Regions from separate parts of the Streptomyces sp. NPDC031210 genome, predicted to be linked through region 3. Evidence: riboswitches for the same ligand, from Rfam matches in the RefSeq annotation. Region 3 holds a riboswitch; each other region holds the start of a gene.

Region 1 (4,715 bases), on a different contig from region 3:
TCGGGGTCGTGGTAGATCGCGATCGGGTTCTCGCCGAAGCCGCGCGGCGGCTGGATGAGGATCAGCAGATTGCCGCGGCGCAGGGCCGCGAGGACGATGTCGCCCTCGGGGTCGCGGCCGGGCTCGCCCACGTGGCTGCGGTCGAGGAACATCTCGCCGGGCGGCGGGCCCCAGTGCTCCTCGACGGCCGAGCGGAGCTCCTCGGGCAGCGTCGCGTACCAGCGCTTGTAGTCGGCGGCCGGGATACGGACCGGGTTGCGGCTGAGCTGCTCCTCGGTGAGCCACTCCTGGTCGTGGCCGCCGGCTTCGATGAGGGCGTAGATCAGCTCGTCGCCGTCGCCGGAGGCGAGGCCGGGCACCTCCTCGGCGCCGAAGTCGTAGCCGTCCGCCCGCAGCCGGCGCAGGAGCGCGACGGCGCTGGCCGGGGTGTCCAGGCCGACGGCGTTGCCGATGCGGGAGTGCTTGGTGGGGTAGGCGGACAGGACGAGCGCGAGGCGCTTGTCGGGCGCCGGGATGTGGCGCAGGCGGGCGTGGCGTACGGCGATGCCGGCCACGCGGGCGGCCCGCTCGGGGTCGGCGGCGTAGACCGGCAGGCCGTCCTCGTCGACCTCCTTGAAGGAGAACGGGACGGTGATCAGGCGGCCGTCGAACTCGGGGACGGCGATCTGGGAGGCGGCGTCCAGCGGGGACAGCCCCTCGTCGTTCTCCTCCCAGGAGGCGCGCGAGCCGGTCAGGCACAGCGCCTGGAGGATCGGCACGTCCAGGGCGGCCAGCGCGCCGGCGTCCCAGGACTCGTCGTCGCCGCCGGCGGAGGCCGCGGCGGGCTTGGTGCCGCCGGCGGCCAGGACGGTGGTGACGATGGCGTCGGCCGGCCGCAGCGCGTCGATCAGCTCCGGCTCGGGGGCGCGCAGCGAGGCGACGAACAGCGGCAGCGGGCGGCCGCCGGCGGCCTCGATCTGGGTGCACAGCGCGTCGATGAAGGCGGTGTTGCCGCTCATGTGGTGGGCGCGGTAGTAGAGCACGGCGATGAGCGGGCGGACGGCCGGGCCGGGGGTGACGCTCGCGTCCGCGGCGGCCGGGCGCTCCAGCTCTCCCCAGGTGGGGGCGGGCGCGGGCGGGTCGAAGCCGTGGCCGGTCAGCAGCACCGTGTCGGACAGGAAGCGGGCGAGCTGGTCGAGGTTGGCGGGGCCGCCGTGCGCGAGGTAGGCGTGCGCCTCGGCCGCGGTGCCGACGGGGACCGTGGACTGCTCCATGAGCTGGGCGTCGGGGGCCTGTTCACCGGTCAGGACGATCACCGGCCGGTGCTGGTCCTCGGCGAGCAGCAGGTCCAGGCCCTCCTGCCAGGCGCGGATGCCGCCCAGGAGGCGTACGACGACGAGGTCGGTGCCGTCCAGGAGGGCCGGCAGCTCGGCGAGGTCGAGGCGGGCGGGGTTGGCGAGCCGGTAGGGCACGGGGCCGGCGGCAGCGCGGGCGCTGAGCAGGTCGGTGTCGGAGGTCGACAACAGCAGAAGCATGCGGGCGCAGGCCTTCCTCGGGGTGTCCGCGCCCCGGGTGGTCGGATGGACGGCGGGAGTTCCTGGCTCGCCCGGCGGTGGCCGGATTCACAGTGGCGGGACCGCGCCGGATTCTCACCGGGCTTCCTCCCTAGGGCCCTGGGACCCTGTGCCGTCTGCATAGTAGATCCTGGCCGGTATCGGGCGGGCGGCCCCCTGGAAGGTCGTGGGTATGCTCGCCGCCATGCCGCCCACCTCGCCGAAACCCCCGGGCCCGGGGACCTCCCCCGTACGGGACCGCGGCGACGCCTGCCCCGGTGCGCTGCGGCTGCACCGGGCCGACGACGGCGCCCTGGCACGACTGCGCGTCCCCCTGGGGTTTCTGACGCCGCATCAGCTCTCGGTGCTGGCCGACGCGGCCGACCGGCTCGGCGACGGCCATCTCGGCATCACCTCGCGCGGCAACATCGAGCTGCGCGGCCTCGGCGACGACTGCGGCGGCGAACTGGCTCGGTTGTGGCGGGAGGCCGGCCTGCTGCCCTCCGAGCGGCACGAGCGGGTCCGCAACATGGTCGTCTCACCGCTGACGGGCCTGGACCAAGTGGGCCGCGCGGACGTGCGGTTGTGGGCCGCGCGGCTCGATGCGCTGCTGTGCGCCGAGGAGTGGACGACGGCGTTGTCGGGCCGGTTCCTGTTCGCCGTGGACGACGGGCGCGGGGACGTGGCGGGGCTCGGCGCCGATGTGACCTTGCTCGCAGCAGCGGACGGGCGGGCGCTGGTAGGCGTCGGGGCCCGGGTGGTGTGCCGGGTGGCCGCGGCCGACGCGCCGCGGGCCGCGCTCGCCGCCGCGGAGGCGTTCCTGGCGGCCGCGCGGGAGGCGGGCACCGGCGCCTGGCGCGTGCGGGAGCTGCCCGATGGGCAGGACGTGGACGTGACGGGACATCTGGGGCGGCGGGGGATCGCCTGCGTACCGGTGACGGGGGCGGCGGACGGGTCGGACGGGTCTCTCGTGACGGACGGGCCGGACGGGCCGGACGGGCCGGTCAAGTCGAACAGGCTCCTCCTGACGGGCAAGCCGCCGCGGCCCGGGATCGTCGGCACCGGTGCCGTCTCGGTCGTCGCGCCGCTCGGCCGGGTGACCACGGCGCAGTTGCGCGCCCTGCTGCCCGCCCCGGCCGGCGAGATCCGCGTCACCCCGTGGCGCGGCTTCGTCGTCCCCGGCTTCCCCGGCCCGGCCGCCGCGCGGGACCGGCTGGCCGCCCTGGACGCCGCCGGGTTCCTCACCCGTACGGATTCCCCCTGGCTGGGCGTCGGCGCGTGCACGGGCCGCCCGGGCTGCGCGAAGTCCCTCTCGGACGTCCGGGCGGACGTCGCCCCGGGCGCCGGCGGCCTGCCCGTCCACTGGTCGGGCTGCGCACGCCGCTGCGGCCATCCGCAGGGCGACTGGGTGGACGTGGTGGCGACCGGCGAGGGCACCTACGAGGTGACCGTCCGGCGCGGCGACGCGGCCCGGCCCGTATCGACGACGCACACCGCACTGCCGGCCGCCGTCTCCCAGGCCCGTAACACCCCGACGAAATGAGCGAGAGCAGAGTGTTCGACTACGAGAAGGACGGCGCGGAGATCTACCGCCAGTCCTTTGCCACCATCCGCGCCGAGGCGGATCTCGCGGGCCTGCCCGCCGACGTCAGCCAGGTCGCCGTGCGGATGATCCACGCCTGCGGCATGGTCGACCTCGTCCGCGACCTGGCCCACACCCCCCAGGTCGTCTCCCGCGCCCGCGCCGCCCTGCGGGCCGGCGCGCCGATCCTGTGCGACGCGCAGATGGTCGCCAGCGGCGTCACCCGCAAGCGGCTGCCCGCGGACAACGACGTGCTCTGCACGCTCTCCGACCCGTCCGTGCCCGCGCTCGCCGCCGAACTGGGCACCACCCGCAGCGCCGCCGCGCTGGAGCTGTGGCGCGACCGCCTCGAAGGGGCGGTCGTCGCCATCGGCAACGCGCCCACCGCGCTGTTCCGCCTCCTGGAGATGATCAGGGAGGGCGCGCCGCGGCCGGCCGCCGTCATCGGCATACCCGTCGGCTTCATCGGCGCGGCCGAGTCCAAGGACGCGCTGACCGAGTCGGACCTCGACCACCTGGTAGTCCGCGGCCGGCGGGGCGGCAGCGCCATGGCCGCCGCCGCGATCAACGCGATAGCGAGTGAGACGGAATGAGCGGGAAGCTGTACGGCGTCGGGCTCGGGCCCGGCGACCCCTCCCTGATGACGGTGCGCGCCGTCGAGGTCATCGCGTCGGCCGATGTGGTGGCGTACCACAGCGCCCGCCACGGCCGTTCCATCGCCCGCTCGATCGCCGCCGCGCACCTGCGAGCCGACCACATCGAGGAGCGGCTGGTCTACCCCCTCACCGTCGAGACCACCGACCACCCCGGCGGCTACCGCGGCGCGCTGAACGACTTCTACGAGGAGGCGTCGGCCCGCCTGGCCGCGCACCTCGACGCGGGCCGCACCGTCGCCGTCCTCGCCGAAGGCGATCCGCTCTTCTACGGCTCCTACCAGCACATGCACAAGCGGCTGGCGCACCGCTACCCGACCGAGGTGATCCCGGGCGTCACCTCGGTGAGCGCGTCGGCGGCGCGGCTGGGCGTGCCGCTCGTCGAGGCGGAGGAGATCCTCACGATCATCCCGGGCACCCTGCCCGAGGAGGAACTGACCGCCCGTCTGGCGGCCACCGACTCGGCGGTCGTGATGAAGCTGGGCCGCACCTTCCCCGCGGTCCGGCGCGCCCTGGAGCGGGCCGGGCGGCTGGAGGAGGCGCACTACGTCGAGCGCGCCACGATGGCGGGCGAACGCACCGCCCCCCTCCAGGACGTGGACCCCGACTCCGTCCCGTACTTCTCGATGGCGGTGCTGCCCTCCCGCATCGACGCCGAACCGCCGGCCCGCGAGAGCGGCGAGGTCGTGGTCGTCGGCACCGGCCCGGCGGGACCGCTGTGGCTCACCCCGGAAACCCGGGGCGCGCTCGCCGCCGCGACCGACCTGGTCGGCTACACCACCTATCTCGACCGGGTGCCGGAGCGCCCCGGCCAGGAGCGGCACGGCTCCGACAACAAGGTGGAGTCCGAGCGGGCCGAGTTCGCCCTGGACCTGGCCCGGCGCGGGCGGCGCGTCGCGGTCGTCTCGGGCGGCGACCCCGGCGTGTTCGCGATGGCGACCGCCGTCC
Region 2 (4,715 bases), on a different contig from region 3:
GGGCTGGGGCGCAGGAGTTTGAGGCCGCGGTGGTCGCTGTCGGTGCCGCTGAGCAGTTCCCGCCAGGAGGCGCCGACCTGTTCGACGTCGTCCAGGCGCCGGTCGGCCGGGATGCCGACGACGAGCGGGGTGTAGGCGACCGGGCCGGTGTTGTGCAGGGCCGCCGGGGAGCCGCCGGCGGGCATGCCGCGGCGGGCTTCCTCGTAGTCGGCGGTCGATTCGGGGATCCACAGGTCCGGTTGCGGGCCGGGCCGGTGGAGCGGGTCGTCGGCGCCCTTGGCACCCTTGGCGTCCTTGGCCGGCCCGCCGGCGCCGTGGGCCGCGCCCTGCCAGCGGTCGGCGGCGGCGAAGCCCTGGTCGACCTCGTCCTTGGCGGCGGAGTAGACGGTGATCTGGGCCCGCCGGCAGCCCTCGGGCAGGTCGTCCTCGCCGTCGAGCGGCTGGGTGTTGCGGGCGGACATCTCGTAGGCGAAGGCGGCCCGGCGCAGGGCGGGTTCGGCCTCTGGGGCGGTGAGCAGCCGTAATTCCAGGGCGGGCGGGCAGTCCCGCTCCGCCCGCAGAGCGTCCAGGGCGACGAGGCCGCCGGCGGTCAGCCCGAGGACGGCCGCCAGGGCGGTCAGGACTTTCAGCGGGCGGGGGACGGGCCGCTTCCGGCGGCGGGGGGCGTGGGGGTTGAGGCGGCGGCGCAGGCGGACGCGCAGCGGGGTGGGCGGCCGGGTGCCGGGCGTGGCGAAGGAGAGGACGACGTCGTCGACGGTGTTCTGCTTGGCGGAGCGCGGCTCCCACACGTCGCCCATGGGGGTCCGCTCGTGGGCGAGCCGTTCGCGCAGCGCGCGGACGAGGTCCTCGAAGGTGACGAACTGCTTGCCCGGTATGCCGGTTTCCAGGATTTCCACGGCGGCGCGGGTGAAGAGGCTGCCGCCGGCCGGTTCGTCGCCGCTGAAGATGCGGCGGTTGGGCTGGGCGGCCATCAGCAGCGACATGGGTTTGCGGCGGGAGTGGAAGGTCTCGTCGGCGTTTCCGGAGTAGCAGCACTCCAGGACGATCACGATCCGGTCGGCGCGCGCGTTGTCGAGGTAGGACAGCACCATGCCCTGCCAGGAGACGGTCTTGTGGCGCTGCCGGGTCTCCGAGGCGCCGACCAGCAGTTGCAGGTCGCCGCCGTCGCGGCCGACCAGCCCGTGGCCGGAGAAGTACACCAGCAGCAGGCCGCGCGCCTCGCCGGCGACGGCGTCCAGCGCCTGCTCGACCTCCCACGGCTCCTGGGGCCGGCAGATGACGACCTCGTCCTCGGTGAACAGGTCGGTGGCGGGGTCGACCAGGACGCGTTTGAGCTCCTCGGCGTTGTCCTCCACCGCGGGCAGGGCGGGCAGGTTGCGGTAGTCGCTGACACAGATCAGCAGCGCCCGGTTGGTCTTGCCCCGTGCGTCGTATTCGGACATCCGGCTCAGCCCTCGCGGGTGCTGCCACCCTCGTTCGCGGGCCTGCCGGGATCGGAGGTGCCGGGGTCGGGGCTGCCGGGTCCGGGCCCGGCGGGATCGGTGCCCACGGGCCCCTCGTCGAGGGCGGTCAGACCGTCATCGCCGCCGACGGCCACGGCGGGCTCCTCGCCCGCCGCGCGTTCGTCCTTGCGCCGGCGCAGCCACTCCCGCAGGGCGATGCCCAGGCCCTTGGCGAGTTCGGCGGCGAACGCGCCGACGATGACGAGGACCAGGTCGTCCACCCCCACGGCCATGTCGCCGAGGTCCGGTTCGTCCGGGCCGGCGTCCTGGCCGGCCGGGCGCGGCCGCAGGGCCCAGTCGTGCGGCTGGTCGCTCAGCCAGGGCTCGCGCTCCAGCCACGCCTTGAGGTCTTCGATGTCCTGGTGCGGATTGTGCGTACCCGTGATCCGGATGCGGATCTCTTGACGGTCAGCGCTGTGCGGCATCCCCCGGCCCCCTTCCGGCGGCATCATCGCCCGCCGTGCCCCCAGATAGTGACGTGGAATCAGGTGCGCGGGCAACCGTCCGTGACGTACGGACCACGCTGTGGCGTGCGCCACAACCCGTGCCGGACGGCAGCGTCGCAGGTCAAGCGGGAAGTTGACGGGCATTCGCGGGCCGTGGTGGACTGCCGGAGCCATTCGGCGACAGATGAGGAAGTCCGGTGAGAATCCGGCGCGGTCCCGCCACTGTCACCGGGGAGCGTTCCTCCACAGAAGGTCACGGCCCGCCTCGCGCACGCCCGTCAGGTCGCGTGCGTACGGACTGGAAGGCCGGGGGAAACGCCGATCCGGGGAGCCAGGAGACTCTCGTCGCCGTCACGTCGAGCCAGGGCGCGGACCCTGAGTGAGGACATACCGCCATGCCCGGCAGCAGTTCGAGAGCCACCCTGAGCGCCGTCGCAGCATCCCTTCGAGGGCTGACGGCGGTCTGATCGGATGCGTGCCGAACACGTCACGTACGCGTGCGGCGCGGCCCTCGGCTTTCTCGGCGACCTGATCGCGGCCGATCCCCGGCGCGGGCATCCGGTCGCCGCGTTCGGCCGGGCGGCGGGCGCCGTGGAGCGCGGGCTGTGGCGCGATCACCGCGGTTACGGTACGGCCCACGCCCTGGTGTGCGCGGGGGGCGCGGCCGCCGCCGCCGCGCTGGCCGACCGCGCCGTACGCGGTGCCTCCCCCACCTGTCGCACCGCCGGGGTCGCCCTGACCGCGGCGACCGTCTGGGCGGTGCTGGGCGGCACCTCGCTCGGCCGCGAGGCGCGGGCCGTCGGCGGCGCCCTGACGGCCGGTGACCTGGAGGTGGCCCGGGAGCGGCTGCCCCATTTGTGCGGACGCGACCCGCAGGCGCTGGACGGGCCGCAGATGGCCCGGGCGGTGGTCGAGTCGGTCGCGGAGAACACCTCGGACGCGGTCGTGGGCGCGCTGGTGTGGGGCGCGCTGGGCGGCGTACCCGGACTGGTGGCGTTCCGGGCCGTGAACACCCTGGACGCCATGGTGGGCCACAAGTCGCCGCGCTACCGCCGGTTCGGCTGGGCCGCGGCCCGGCTGGACGACGTGGCGGGCTGGCCCGGCTCCCGGCTGACCGCCGCGCTGACGGTGCTGGCGGCCGACGACCGGCGCGGCGCGCTGCGGGCCTGGCGGGCCGACGGCGGCGCGCACCCGAGCCCCAACGCGGGCCCGGTGGAGGCGTCGTTCGCGGGCGCCCTGGGCATCCGGCTGGGCGGCACGCTGGCGTACGGCGGGCGGGTCGAGCACCGGCCGGTGCTCAACGGCGGCGCGCCGCCGGTCGCGGTCGCCGACATCGAGCGGGCGGTCCGGCTCTCGCGCCGGGTCAGCGCGCTGGCGCTGGCGACGACCGTCGCGGGGCGGCTGGCGGTGGGCGCGGCGCGCTCGGCGGCGGCGCGGCGGCGGGCGGCGGACGCGGCGCGTACGGCGGGGCGCGCGGTGGGACCGGCGGCGCGCCTGGCCGCCCGGTTCACGGCACGGGGCACGACCGGCCGACCGTCCCGGCTCATGAGGAGGACCTGGTGAACAGAGCGTTCCGGGCGCCCGGTGGGGGCGTCGGCGGTGGCCTGCTGGTGGCCGGTACGACGTCCGACGCGGGCAAGAGCGTGGTCACCGCGGGCATCTGCCGCTGGCTGGCCCGGCAGGGTGTCCGCGTGGCGCCGTTCAAGGCCCAGAACATGTCGCTGAACTCGTTCGTGACGCGCGAGGGCGCGGAGATCGGACGGGCCCAGGCGATGCAGGCGGCCGCGGCGCGCGTGGAGCCGACCGCCCTGATGAACCCGGTCCTGCTCAAGCCGGGCAGCGACCGCAGCAGTCAGGTGGTGCTGCTGGGCAAGCCGGTGGGCGAGCTGAGCGCCCAGGGCTATTTCGGGCACGCCGGGAGCGAGGGTGGCACGGCGGGCGGCCGGACGCTCTACGCGGGCCGGCGCGAGCAGTTGCTGGGCACCGTCACGGACTGCCTGGCGGAGCTGCGGCGCACCCACGACGCGGTGATCTGCGAGGGCGCGGGCAGCCCGGCGGAGATCAATCTGCGGCGTACCGACATCGTCAACATGGGGATCGCGCGGGCCGCGCGGCTGCCCGTCGTCGTGGTCGGCGACATCGACCGCGGCGGGGTCTTCGCCTCGTTCTTCGGCACCACGGCGCTGCTGTCGGAAGAGGACCAGGCGCTGATCGCCGGATATGTCGTGAACAAGTTCCGGGGCGATGTGACGCTGCTGGAGCCCGGGTTGGAGATGCTGCGCGCCCTCACCGGGCGGCCCACCTTCGGTGTCCTGCCGTTCGCGCACGGGCTGGGCATCGACGAGGAGGACGGGCTGCGGGTGTCGTTGCGCGGCGCGGTGCGCGAGAGCGTGGTGGCTCCGCCGCACGGCGCGGACGTGCTGCGGGTCGCGGTCGCGGCGGTGCCGCTGATGTCCAACTTCACGGACGTGGACGCGCTGGCCGCCGAACCGGGCGTGGTGGTGCGCTTCGTGGACCGGGCCGAGGAGCTGGCCGACGCGGACCTGGTGGTGCTGCCCGGCACCCGCGGCACGGTCCGGGCGCTCCAGTGGCTGCGCGAGCGCGGACTGGCCGACGCGATCGCGCGGCGGGCCGCCGAGGGCCGCCCGGTGCTGGGCATCTGCGGCGGTTACCAGATGCTCGGCGAGCACATCGACGACGAGGTCGAGTCGCGGGCGGGCGCGGTGCCGGGTCTGGGGCTGCTGCCCGTACGGGTGCGCTTCGCGGT
Region 3 (4,715 bases):
TGTACGGCGTCATCCGCCGCCTGTGGCCCCTCCACCGCACGGTCGTGCGCGCGGTGGAGCGCGAGCTGGCGGGCACGGGCATGACCGCCGGTGAACACGCCCTGCTGGACGCGCTGCGCGCCGAAGGCCCCCGCACCGTCCCGCAGTTGGCCAGGAGCCTGGGTCTCGACCGGCAGCCGGTGCAGCGCTGGGTGAATCACGCGGCGGAGCTCGGCCTGGTCGTCACGGCGCCGAATCCGGCACACCGCCGCTCCTCCCTGATCCGGCTGACCGCCGAGGGCGGCGAGGTGGTGCGCGGGATACAGGAGTGGGAGGCCGCGGAGCTGCGGCGCGGCCTGGCCGATCTCACCGCCGAGGACGTCAGCACCGCCGTGCGCGTACTCGACAGGCTGGGCGAGGAGTTCCGGCACCTGGCGAACGGCTCACGCGTTCCCCCGGAGGAAGCCGACAGTACGGACACCCCAGACACCCCGCCCGCCCCACCCCCCGCTCCACCACACCCCCCACGCTCCTCACACCCGCCCTACCCGCCACACCAAGGACGGCACGCAGAATGACCCACGGTTTCAGCGCCTGGTCCGAAATCGACAACGGCATCGTGCCGGTCGAAGACGGCGAGCTGTTCTACGAAACGGCCGGTTCGGGTCCCGCCGTGGTCCTGCTGCACGGTGGCATGCTCGACCAGCACATGTGGGACGAACAGTTCGCCTGGCTCGTGAACTCCGGCCTGCGCGCGATCCGTTACGACGCTCGCGGTCACGGCCTCTCCTCCACGGTCGCCGGGGACTACTCCCCCCACGACGACCTCGTGGCCCTCCTCGACGCTCTCGACGTCCCCAGCGCCGTCCTCGTCGGCCTCTCCCACGGCGCACGCGTCGCACTCGACACGGCCCTGGCCCACCCGGACCGGGTCACGGCTCTCGCACTGGCCTCACCGGGCATCAGCGGTCGCGCCTTCACCGACCCGTTCCTCCTGGCGCACATCAAGGAACAGGTAGCGGCGATCGGGGCTCCGGACGGCGTCGAGCGCTACGTCGAGCATTTCCTGCGCATGTGGGTGGACGGACCGCACCGCGAACCTTCCGCCGTCCACCCGGGGTTGCGCGAGCGCCTGCGCGCCTCCGCCGAGGCCAACGTCGAAGTCCACGCCGACGACCGGGGCACCGGAATTCCGCTGGAGGTGGGCGCGGCCTCCCGTCTCGGCGAAATACGGGTACCGACCGTCGTCTTCGACGGCGACCTCGACAGCAGCGACATATCCGCCAACGCCCACGCCCTCGCACTCGCCGTCCCGGGCGCCCGAAGAGTCCGCATACCGGGCGCCGCCCACATGGTCAATCTGGAGAACACCGCCCACTTCGACCAGGAACTCCACACCTTCCTGTCGTCCCTGCCCTACTGACCCGCCCCGCCCCCGCAGCCCTCCCACCTGCGCCCCTGCCCTCTCCCTCTCCCCCTCCCTCTCCCCCTTGCCAGCTAGAGTGGTCGGGCCGTGGTGTTCGGGAAGACCGGTGACGGACCTTGGGTCCCAGGCCGGAGCGGCCCTCGCCACTGTGATCGGGGAGTTTCCGGCCCTTCTCCGTATGCGCACGGCGCGCGTACGGCGCCACTGACCGCAGCCCGCGGCCGGGAAGGCGGGCCGGACGCGGCCACCCGTAAGCCAGGAGACCGGCCACGGCATCTCACGAACTGATCCACGAGGTGCTGGAGCGTGACCGCCGGATGGCCCTGCCCACCGATACCCGAACCGTCCCTGCCCCCACGGCGGCCACGCCGTTCCGCTGGCGCCGGCAGGACACCGTCCGTACCGCCGGCCTGATGGCCGTCATAGCCGGCCTGCACGTCGTCGCCTTCGGCGTGCTCTTCCTCCTCGTCGTCCCGGGCCACTACGCCGTGGGAACCCAGGCGTTCGGCGTCGGGCTCGGCGTCACCGCGTACACCCTCGGCATGCGGCACGCCTTCGACGCCGACCACATCGCCGCGATCGACAACACCACCCGCAAGCTGATGGCCGACGGCAAGCGACCCATCTCGGTGGGTTTCTGGTTCGCCCTCGGCCACTCCAGCGTCGTCGTGGTGATGGCCGCGCTGGTGGCGGGCGGGGCCCAACTCGCCGGCACGCTGCTCAACGACTCCTCACGCACCCACCAAATTCTGGGCACGGTCGGCACGACCGTCTCCGGTACGTTCCTCTACCTCATCGCCGCGCTCAACCTCGTCGCCCTGGCCGGCATCTGGCGGGTCTTCCGCGGCATGCGCGACGGCCGCTTCGACGAGAGCGAGCTGGAGCAGCAACTCGACTCCCGCGGCTTCATGAACCGCGTCCTGGGACGGTTCACCCGGTCGATCTCCCGTCCCGGCCAGATGTTCCCGCTCGGCTTTCTCTTCGGGCTCGGTTTCGACACCGCCACCGAAGTGACGCTGATGGTGATGGCGGGCAGCGGCGCCGCGGCCGGCCTCCCCTGGTACGCCGTCCTGTGCCTGCCCCTGCTGTTCGCCGCCGGAATGAGCCTCTTCGACACCCTCGACGGCACGTTCATGAACTTCGCCTACCAGTGGGCGTTCTCCAACCCGGTGCGGAAGGTCTTCTACAACCTCACCATCACCGGCCTGTCGATCGCCGTCGCCTTCTTCATCGGCACCATCGAGCTGGTAACCGTCCTGCACGACAAGCTCGCCCTCAACGACCCGCTGACCACCTGGATTTCCGCCCTCGACCTCGACAACGTCGGCTTCGTCATCGTCGGCCTCTTCGTAATCGTCTGGGCCGCGGCCCTCACCTACTGGCACCTGGCCAACGTCGAAAAACGCTGGTCGGCCCGCACCGGCCCGAGCGAACCGTAAACCGGTGGAACCCCAGCCCATACCTCACGGCCCGCCCGTCGAGCCGTCCCCACGTCGAAGAGCCCTCGACGACACCCTGAGCGCACACGCTCCCCGCACGGCCCCCGACTCATCGGTCACCGATCACCGATCACCAAGAAGTCGATCTCCAAAACCACCCGACCGCGAAAAGACCCCGCGCCTTGATCGCTACAGGGTCTTTTGCGTGCTGGGGCAACGGGGGCAAAGACGGACTTGAACCGCCGACATCTGCTTTGCAAGAGCTGTTAATCACCATGGCTCGACTGGAGAATCACGATGTCACCGTTCGCCCAGGCCAAAGCCGCATTCTGTCCCCCACCCGCCCCCGGATAGGGATGCACTGACTCGCGCACGGCTGCTCGCGTATCAGGCCCAGGCTGCGAGGAGGTCCTCGGGGAGGAGGTGAGGATCCCGTTGACTGTCCCACCGCTGCGGGTGACGGCGAGCAGGGGGGTGTCATCGTCGGCGCCGGGGAGTTGGGAGCGGTGGGTGATGAGCCGGGAGAGGTCGCGGTGGTCGAAGGGCTTGTTCTCCAGCCATTTGATTGACCCAGCGAAGGTGATGTTCTTGGCGATGGGCGAGCAATCCGCGCCGATGAGGTCGATCTCCGGGTCGTTGGTGCGGGTCCAGTAGCCGCCGACAACGTTGGTGCCTTCCGGGAGCCGGTCGTCGGCCAGGCGCCAGAGGGCTTCGCGGATGACGGGTTCGATGGCCCGGCCGCGCCAGGATGTCCAACTGGTGCGGATGGAGTCGAGGACGCGGTCGCCCCGCCCGCGTTCGACGGCGGGGATGCCGGGTCCGATGAAGGAGAGCCAGAAGCGCAGGTAGGGGTCGTCGATGCGGTAGCGGGTCTCGCGGCTGGGCTTGGTGGACAGGGGCAGATCGGCTGCGACCATGCGGCGTGTGGTGAGCAGCTCCAGGGAGCGTTTTACGGAGCCGGGGTTGAGGTCACCGGCTGCCCGGCCGATGAGGGTGAAGGTACGTTCGCCGTGGCCGATGACACCGAGCACGGTGCGGGCCTGCGCCTCGGTGGGGAATTCGGCGGCGAGGGCGCGCTCGCCGCTGACGAGCAGGGCCGAGGTGGGCTTGCGCAGGGCCTGCTGCAGGTAGTCCCAGAGGCCGGCGCCGTGCGGCCATTCCTCCAGGATCAGGGGGAGTCCGCCAGAGATCAGATAGGCGTCGAAGGCGTCGGCCGGAGGCAGGTCGAGCGTGGTGGCAACGTCGCGAGGGGTGAGCGGGGGAACGACCATCTCGGTGCCGCGCTGGTAAAAGGGCCGTCCGTAGGTGTTGAGCTTCTCCATCATGGCGATGTCAGAGCCGACGAGGATGAGCAGCACGGGCAGCTTGGACAAGGTCCGGTCGAACGCCTTCTGCAGTGCGCCCTCGAAGCTGGGGTCCTCGCGTACGAGGTAAGGCATCTCGTCGAGGACGACCACGCTGGGTGCATCGGTGGGCAGGGCGGAGGCGCTCTGTACCTTGGAAGGCACATTCCTCGATCTTTGAGACTCGGGTCACCCGACGAGTGATTGCATGGCGAATCGAATGTAAGTTCCCATGATCCGGGCACCCGCATTGCGGTGGCCCGCACGGTGCGCCGGGTGGTAGCTGGAGGCGCCACCTTCATTGCTACCCGGCGCTCAGAGCCCCCTCCCGTTCGCGGGAGGGGGCTCACTGCTATTGGGCACCTGACGTGCAGTTACGCGGACAGCCCTGGGAGATATTTGGGAGACGGGGACCGGCGTTCAGACCGTACGCAGAAGGTTGGAGACCGTGCTCACAGGGGGACCGCAAAGGGAAAGCCCAGGCCGAGGAACTCCCTGACCTGGGCTTTCGCCGCCATTCACGCTGGC
Region 4 (4,715 bases), on a different contig from region 3:
TCTGCGCCACCGGACCGGCCGGCGGGGCCGGGTGAGCAGCAGGAGGACGGTGGCGAGGACGGCGACGGCTTCGGCGATGGCGGCGAGTTTCTTGTCGGCGGTCCACAGCGGCTCGTACATGTTCGGCACCGGGCCCAGCTCGCCGACGTCGACGTAGCGGTAGAGGAGCAGGAGGGCGAGGGCGCCCGCCGAGACCAGCCAGGCGAAGGTGTCGGCCGGGGGCCGCCGCCACAGGAGCACGACCAGCGCGGCCAGGGCGGCGAGCGCGGCCTCGGTCCGAAAGAGCGTGCCCTGGCTGATGGTCGCGGTGATGGCGTCGTAGCGGTCGGCGAGGTCGGCGTGGACGTAGGCGGTCACGGCCAGCCCGGCCGCCGCCAGCACTCGCGCGATCCCGCGTACGACCCGGCCGGCCCGCGGGGCGCCCGGCGCCGGTGGGCTGAGGTCTCGTGTCATGGCTTCTCCCAGCCTCACGGTGAGCGGGTCGGCGGGTAGCGGGTCGGCGGGTCTGGGGCGGCGGACGCACCGGTCAGCGGCTCGACGGCCGGCGGACGGTGAGCGTGCCCTTCATGGAGGGGTGGATCGAGCAGAGGTAGGCGTACGCCCCGGGTTCGGTGGGGGCGGTGAAGGTGGCGGTCGCGTCCGGGCCGATGCGGCCGGTGTCGAAGGGTTTGCCGCCGCCGGCCGTCAGGGTGTGCGGGGCGGAGTCCTCGTTGACGACGGTGATCTTCGCGCCGGGGCGCACGGTGACGGTCGCGGGGGTGAAGCGGAAGTCCTTGATGGTGATCCGCTGCCTCCCCTCCGGGGTCTCGGTGGGCGACCCGGAGGGGTTGGCGGTGGGCGACCCGGAGGGCGTCTCGGTGGGCGACCCGGAGGGCGTCGCGGTGGCACCGGCCCCGCCGCCGCTGTCGGAGCAGGCGGCGAGGGCGGCCAGGCACACGACGGCGGCCAGCGCGGCGAGCCGGGTACGGGGGCGGGGGTCCGGGCGGTGCGTACGGTCCGGGCGGTGGGTGTCGCGCCGGGGCCGGCTGCGCGGGAGCGGCATGGTCTCTCCGTGGTGTCTGGTGGGGTCCCGCGGGGTGGTCAGTAGCCGCCGCCCCCGGTGGAGCTGTCCTCGGCGGACTTCTCGATCTTGTTGCCGGCCTCGTCGAGGACGAACCACTTGGCGCCGAACTGGTCGAGTCCCTGGCCGTTGGTGTCGCCGGGCTGCTTGTCGCCCTGGAAGTAGTAGAGGGGATGGCCGTTGTAGGTGATTTCCTTCGTGCCGCCCTCGCGGGTCGTCGTGCCCAGCAGCGCGCTCTTGACGCCGCCGCCGGCCTTCGGGGTACCGGTGACGGTCGCCGGTGGCCAGGCTTGGGCGCAGCCGCCCGAGCAGGTGGACTTGCCGGCCTTGTCGGCCTCGAAGAGGTAGAGGGTGCGGCCCTGGCCGTCGACGAGGATCTGGCCGAGCCGCCCGGCGCGGGAGGCGACGGTTCCCTCGCCGGGCGAGGGAGAGCCCGACGGCGAGGCGCCCGGGCTCGTGCGGCCGGCGGACGGGGAGGGCTTGCTCGTACCGCCGTCGTCCGAGCATCCGGCCATCCCCGCGGCGACGAGGGCCGTGACCGCGATGACGGCCCCCTTGGCGCTGTTGCGCATCCTTGACACTCCTTCGGTTCCGTCCGCCCCGCCCCTGCGGCGGCGCGCGCGGCCGACCGACGTGCCGCCCACCCCACTAGACACCGGCTACCGCCACCCGGCCATCCGGGCGCGGACGTTCGGCGTATCCGGCGCCTGCTCACCCACGGCAGGGCTTAGGCTGACCGGGCGACTGGTTCGCCCTGCCCGCCAGGCAGGCGCGTCGTAAGAGGGAACCCGGTGGGAATCCGGGACTGCCCCGCAGCGGTGAGTGGGAACGACCGCCGTCATACGCACTGGGCCCGACCGGGTCCGGGAAGCGACGGCCAGTAGATGTCTGCCCCGGCAGACGTGCCCGCGAGTCCGAAGACCTGCCAGCGTCCGTGCGCGCGATCGCGTACGGAGATCCCGGTGACCTCGAGGGCGGGTCGGTGGACGTCTCAGGTGGCGGGCGCGGGCGCACACTCCCACGCTCCGCCCACTTCGCCGTCCTTCGCGCCCTCGACCCGTCCCGGGGTCTGGAGGAGACACGCTCGCGAAGGAGAGTTACGTGATCACCGACTCGACCACCGGCTCCGCGGCCGCCGCCGCCCGGCCCACCGTGCACGGCTATCCGCGCCAGGGCCCGAACCGGGAACTGAAGAAGGCCGTCGAGGGGTACTGGCAGGGCCGTGTCGACGCCGGCGCCCTGCGGGACACCGCCGCCGCGCTGCGCCGCGGCAACTGGCGGGAGCTGGCCGCGGCCGGCATCCGGGAGGTGCCGACGGGCGACTTCTCGTACTACGACCACGTCCTGGACACCAGCGTCATGCTGGGCGCGATCCCCGCCCGGCACCGCGCGGCGGTGGCCGCCGACCCGCTGGACGGCTACTTCGCCATGGCCCGGGGCACGCAGGACGTGGCGCCGCTGGAGATGACCAAGTGGTTCAACACCAACTACCACTACCTGGTACCGGAGTTGGGCCCGGACACGGTGTTCGCGGCGGACTCCCGCAAGCAGGTGGACGAGCTGCGGGAAGCCGTCGCGCTGGGCCTTGAGGGCCGTCCGGTCCTGGTCGGCCCGGTCACCTATCTGCTGCTGGCCAAGCCGGCGCCCGGCGTCGCGGCGGACTTCGAACCGCTGACCCTGCTCGACCGCCTGCTGCCGGTCTACGCCGAGGTCCTCGCCGATCTGCGGGCCGCCGGCGCAAGCTGGGTCCAGTTGGACGAACCGGCGCTGGTACAGGACCGCTCCCCCGCCGAACTGAACGCCGCGGCCCGCGCCTACCGCGACCTGGGCGCGCTCACCGACCGGCCGAAGCTGCTGGTCGCCGCGTACTTCGACCGCCTCGGTGACGCCCTGCCGGTGCTGGCCAAGGCGCCCGTCGACGGTCTCGCGCTCGACTTCACCGGTCCCGCCGCCGCCAACCTCGGTGAGCTGGCGGCGGTCGGCGGGCTGCCCGGCAAGCGTCTGGTCGCGGGGGTCGTCGACGGCCGCAATGTGTGGATCAACGACTTCGAACGGTCGCTGGCCACGCTCGGGACCCTGCTGGGGCTCGCCGACCGGGTCGACGTGGCGTCCTCGTGCTCCTTGCTGCACGTCCCGCTGGACGTCACCGCGGAGCGCGATATCGATCCGCAGGTCGCCCGCTGGCTCGCCTTCGCCCGGCAGAAGACCGCGGAGATCGTCACGCTGGCACGCGGCCTGCACCAGGGAACCGGCGCCATCACGGCCGAACTGAGCGCCAACCGGGCCGACTTGGCCTCCCGGGCCGGCTCCGCGCTCACCCGCGACCCGGTGGTGCGGGCCCGTGCCGCGGCCGTCACGGACGCCGACTGCCGCCGCGCGCAGCCGTACGCCGAGCGGTCCGCGGCGCAGCGCGCCCACCTGCGCCTGCCCGTCCTGCCGACGACGACCATCGGCTCCTTTCCGCAGACCACCGGCCTGCGTACGGCCCGCGCCGCCCTGCGGGCCGGACGGATCTCCGCCGCCGCCTACGAGGAGCGCGTCGCGGCGGAGATCCGGGAGGTCATCGCCTTCCAGGAGAAGGCCGGCCTCGACGTGCTGGTCCACGGCGAGCCCGAACGCAATGACATGGTCCAGTTCTTCGCCGAGCGGCTGACCGGCTACCTCGCCACCCAGCACGGCTGGGTGCAGTCCTACGGCACCCGCTACGTCCGGCCGCCGATCCTGGCCGGGGACATCTCGCGGCCCGAGCCGATGACGGTGCGCTGGACCCGCTACGCCCAGTCGCTCACCGACCGGCCGGTCAAGGGCATGCTCACCGGCCCGGTCACCATGCTCGCCTGGTCCTTCGTCCGCGACGACCAGCCGCCGGCCGAGACCGCCCGCCAGGTGGCGCTGGCGCTGCGCGACGAGGTCGGTGACCTCCAGGCGGCGGGGACGTCGGTCATCCAGGTCGACGAGCCCGCGCTGCGGGAACTGCTGCCGCTGCGCGCCGCCGGGCACGCCGGGTATCTGGCCTGGGCCACCGAGGCGTTCCGGCTGAGCACCGGCGGCGCCCGCCCGGCCACCCAGATCCATACGCACATGTGCTACGCGGAGTTCGGGGACATCCTCCAGGCCATAGACGACCTGGACGCCGATGTGATCAGCCTGGAAGCCGCCCGTTCCCATATGCGGGTCGCCGCGGAGCTGGCCACCGTCGGCTACCCGCGCGAGGTGGGGCCGGGCGTCCACGACATCCACTCCCCGCGCGTGCCGGGGGTGGCGGAGGTGACCGCCTTGCTGCGTACGGCACTCGGCGCGGTGCCGGCCGAGCGGCTGTGGGTCAATCCCGACTGCGGTCTGAAGACCCGCCGGTGGGAGGAGGTGCGTGCCGCGCTGGAGAACCTGGTCGCGGCCGCCCGGGAGGTGCGTACGTCCGCCGGGTGACCGGCCCGGCGTAGCCGCGGAGTGGTGTGGCACACGGCCCCGGCCCGGGCGCGCCTCTCGCGTCCGGGCCGGGGCCCGTGGTCGGCCTTGGCCGGCGGTCAGCCGGTCAGCCGGTCAGGATCGCCGGGTCGCTGACGCCCGGCCGGCCGTTCTCGACGTGGCCGGCGAAGCGGCGCAGGAAGACGCTGTCCTTGTCGCAGACCACCGTGACGTCGTACCACCGCTTGCC

What was found. Region 3 has a riboswitch for cobalamin ahead of nicT (Nickel transporter NicT). Riboswitches for the same ligand answer to the same signal wherever they lie in the genome.
Region 1: linked by a shared signal. The riboswitch ahead of cobN (cobaltochelatase subunit CobN) and the one ahead of nicT (Nickel transporter NicT) in region 3 are both predicted to bind cobalamin.
Region 2: linked by a shared signal. The riboswitch ahead of ACZ45Z_RS21660 (cobalamin biosynthesis protein) and the one ahead of nicT (Nickel transporter NicT) in region 3 are both predicted to bind cobalamin.
Region 4: linked by a shared signal. The riboswitch ahead of metE (5-methyltetrahydropteroyltriglutamate--homocysteine S-methyltransferase) and the one ahead of nicT (Nickel transporter NicT) in region 3 are both predicted to bind cobalamin.

What each region holds. Positions count from the first base shown of each region.
Region 1 is NZ_JBVIHH010000015.1:90,862-95,576, forward strand. It holds gene cobN (cobaltochelatase subunit CobN) at 1-1,514, opposite strand, end outside; cobalamin riboswitch at 1,555-1,679, opposite strand; gene ACZ45Z_RS25660 (cobalamin biosynthesis protein CobG) at 1,738-3,075, shown strand; gene ACZ45Z_RS25665 (precorrin-8X methylmutase) at 3,087-3,707, shown strand; gene ACZ45Z_RS25670 (precorrin-2 C(20)-methyltransferase) at 3,704-4,715, shown strand, end outside.
Region 2 is NZ_JBVIHH010000011.1:247,929-252,643, reverse strand. It holds gene ACZ45Z_RS21670 (caspase family protein) at 1-1,442, opposite strand, end outside; gene ACZ45Z_RS21665 (hypothetical protein) at 1,448-1,927, opposite strand; cobalamin riboswitch at 2,089-2,309, shown strand; gene ACZ45Z_RS21660 (cobalamin biosynthesis protein) at 2,420-3,511, shown strand; gene ACZ45Z_RS21655 (cobyric acid synthase) at 3,508-4,715, shown strand, end outside.
Region 3 is NZ_JBVIHH010000002.1:678,625-683,339, reverse strand. It holds gene ACZ45Z_RS06735 (MarR family winged helix-turn-helix transcriptional regulator) at 1-557, shown strand, start outside; gene ACZ45Z_RS06730 (alpha/beta fold hydrolase) at 554-1,402, shown strand; cobalamin riboswitch at 1,477-1,691, shown strand; gene nicT (Nickel transporter NicT) at 1,723-2,844, shown strand; tRNA gene ACZ45Z_RS06720 (tRNA-OTHER) at 3,064-3,157, opposite strand; partial or broken gene ACZ45Z_RS06715 (ATP-binding protein) at 3,232-4,331, opposite strand.
Region 4 is NZ_JBVIHH010000012.1:206,722-211,436, reverse strand. It holds gene ACZ45Z_RS22760 (hypothetical protein) at 1-453, opposite strand, end outside; gene ACZ45Z_RS22755 (cupredoxin domain-containing protein) at 527-1,042, opposite strand; gene ACZ45Z_RS22750 (COG4315 family predicted lipoprotein) at 1,081-1,632, opposite strand; cobalamin riboswitch at 1,788-2,004, shown strand; gene metE (5-methyltetrahydropteroyltriglutamate--homocysteine S-methyltransferase) at 2,162-4,486, shown strand; gene ACZ45Z_RS22740 (phosphocholine-specific phospholipase C) at 4,593-4,715, opposite strand, start outside.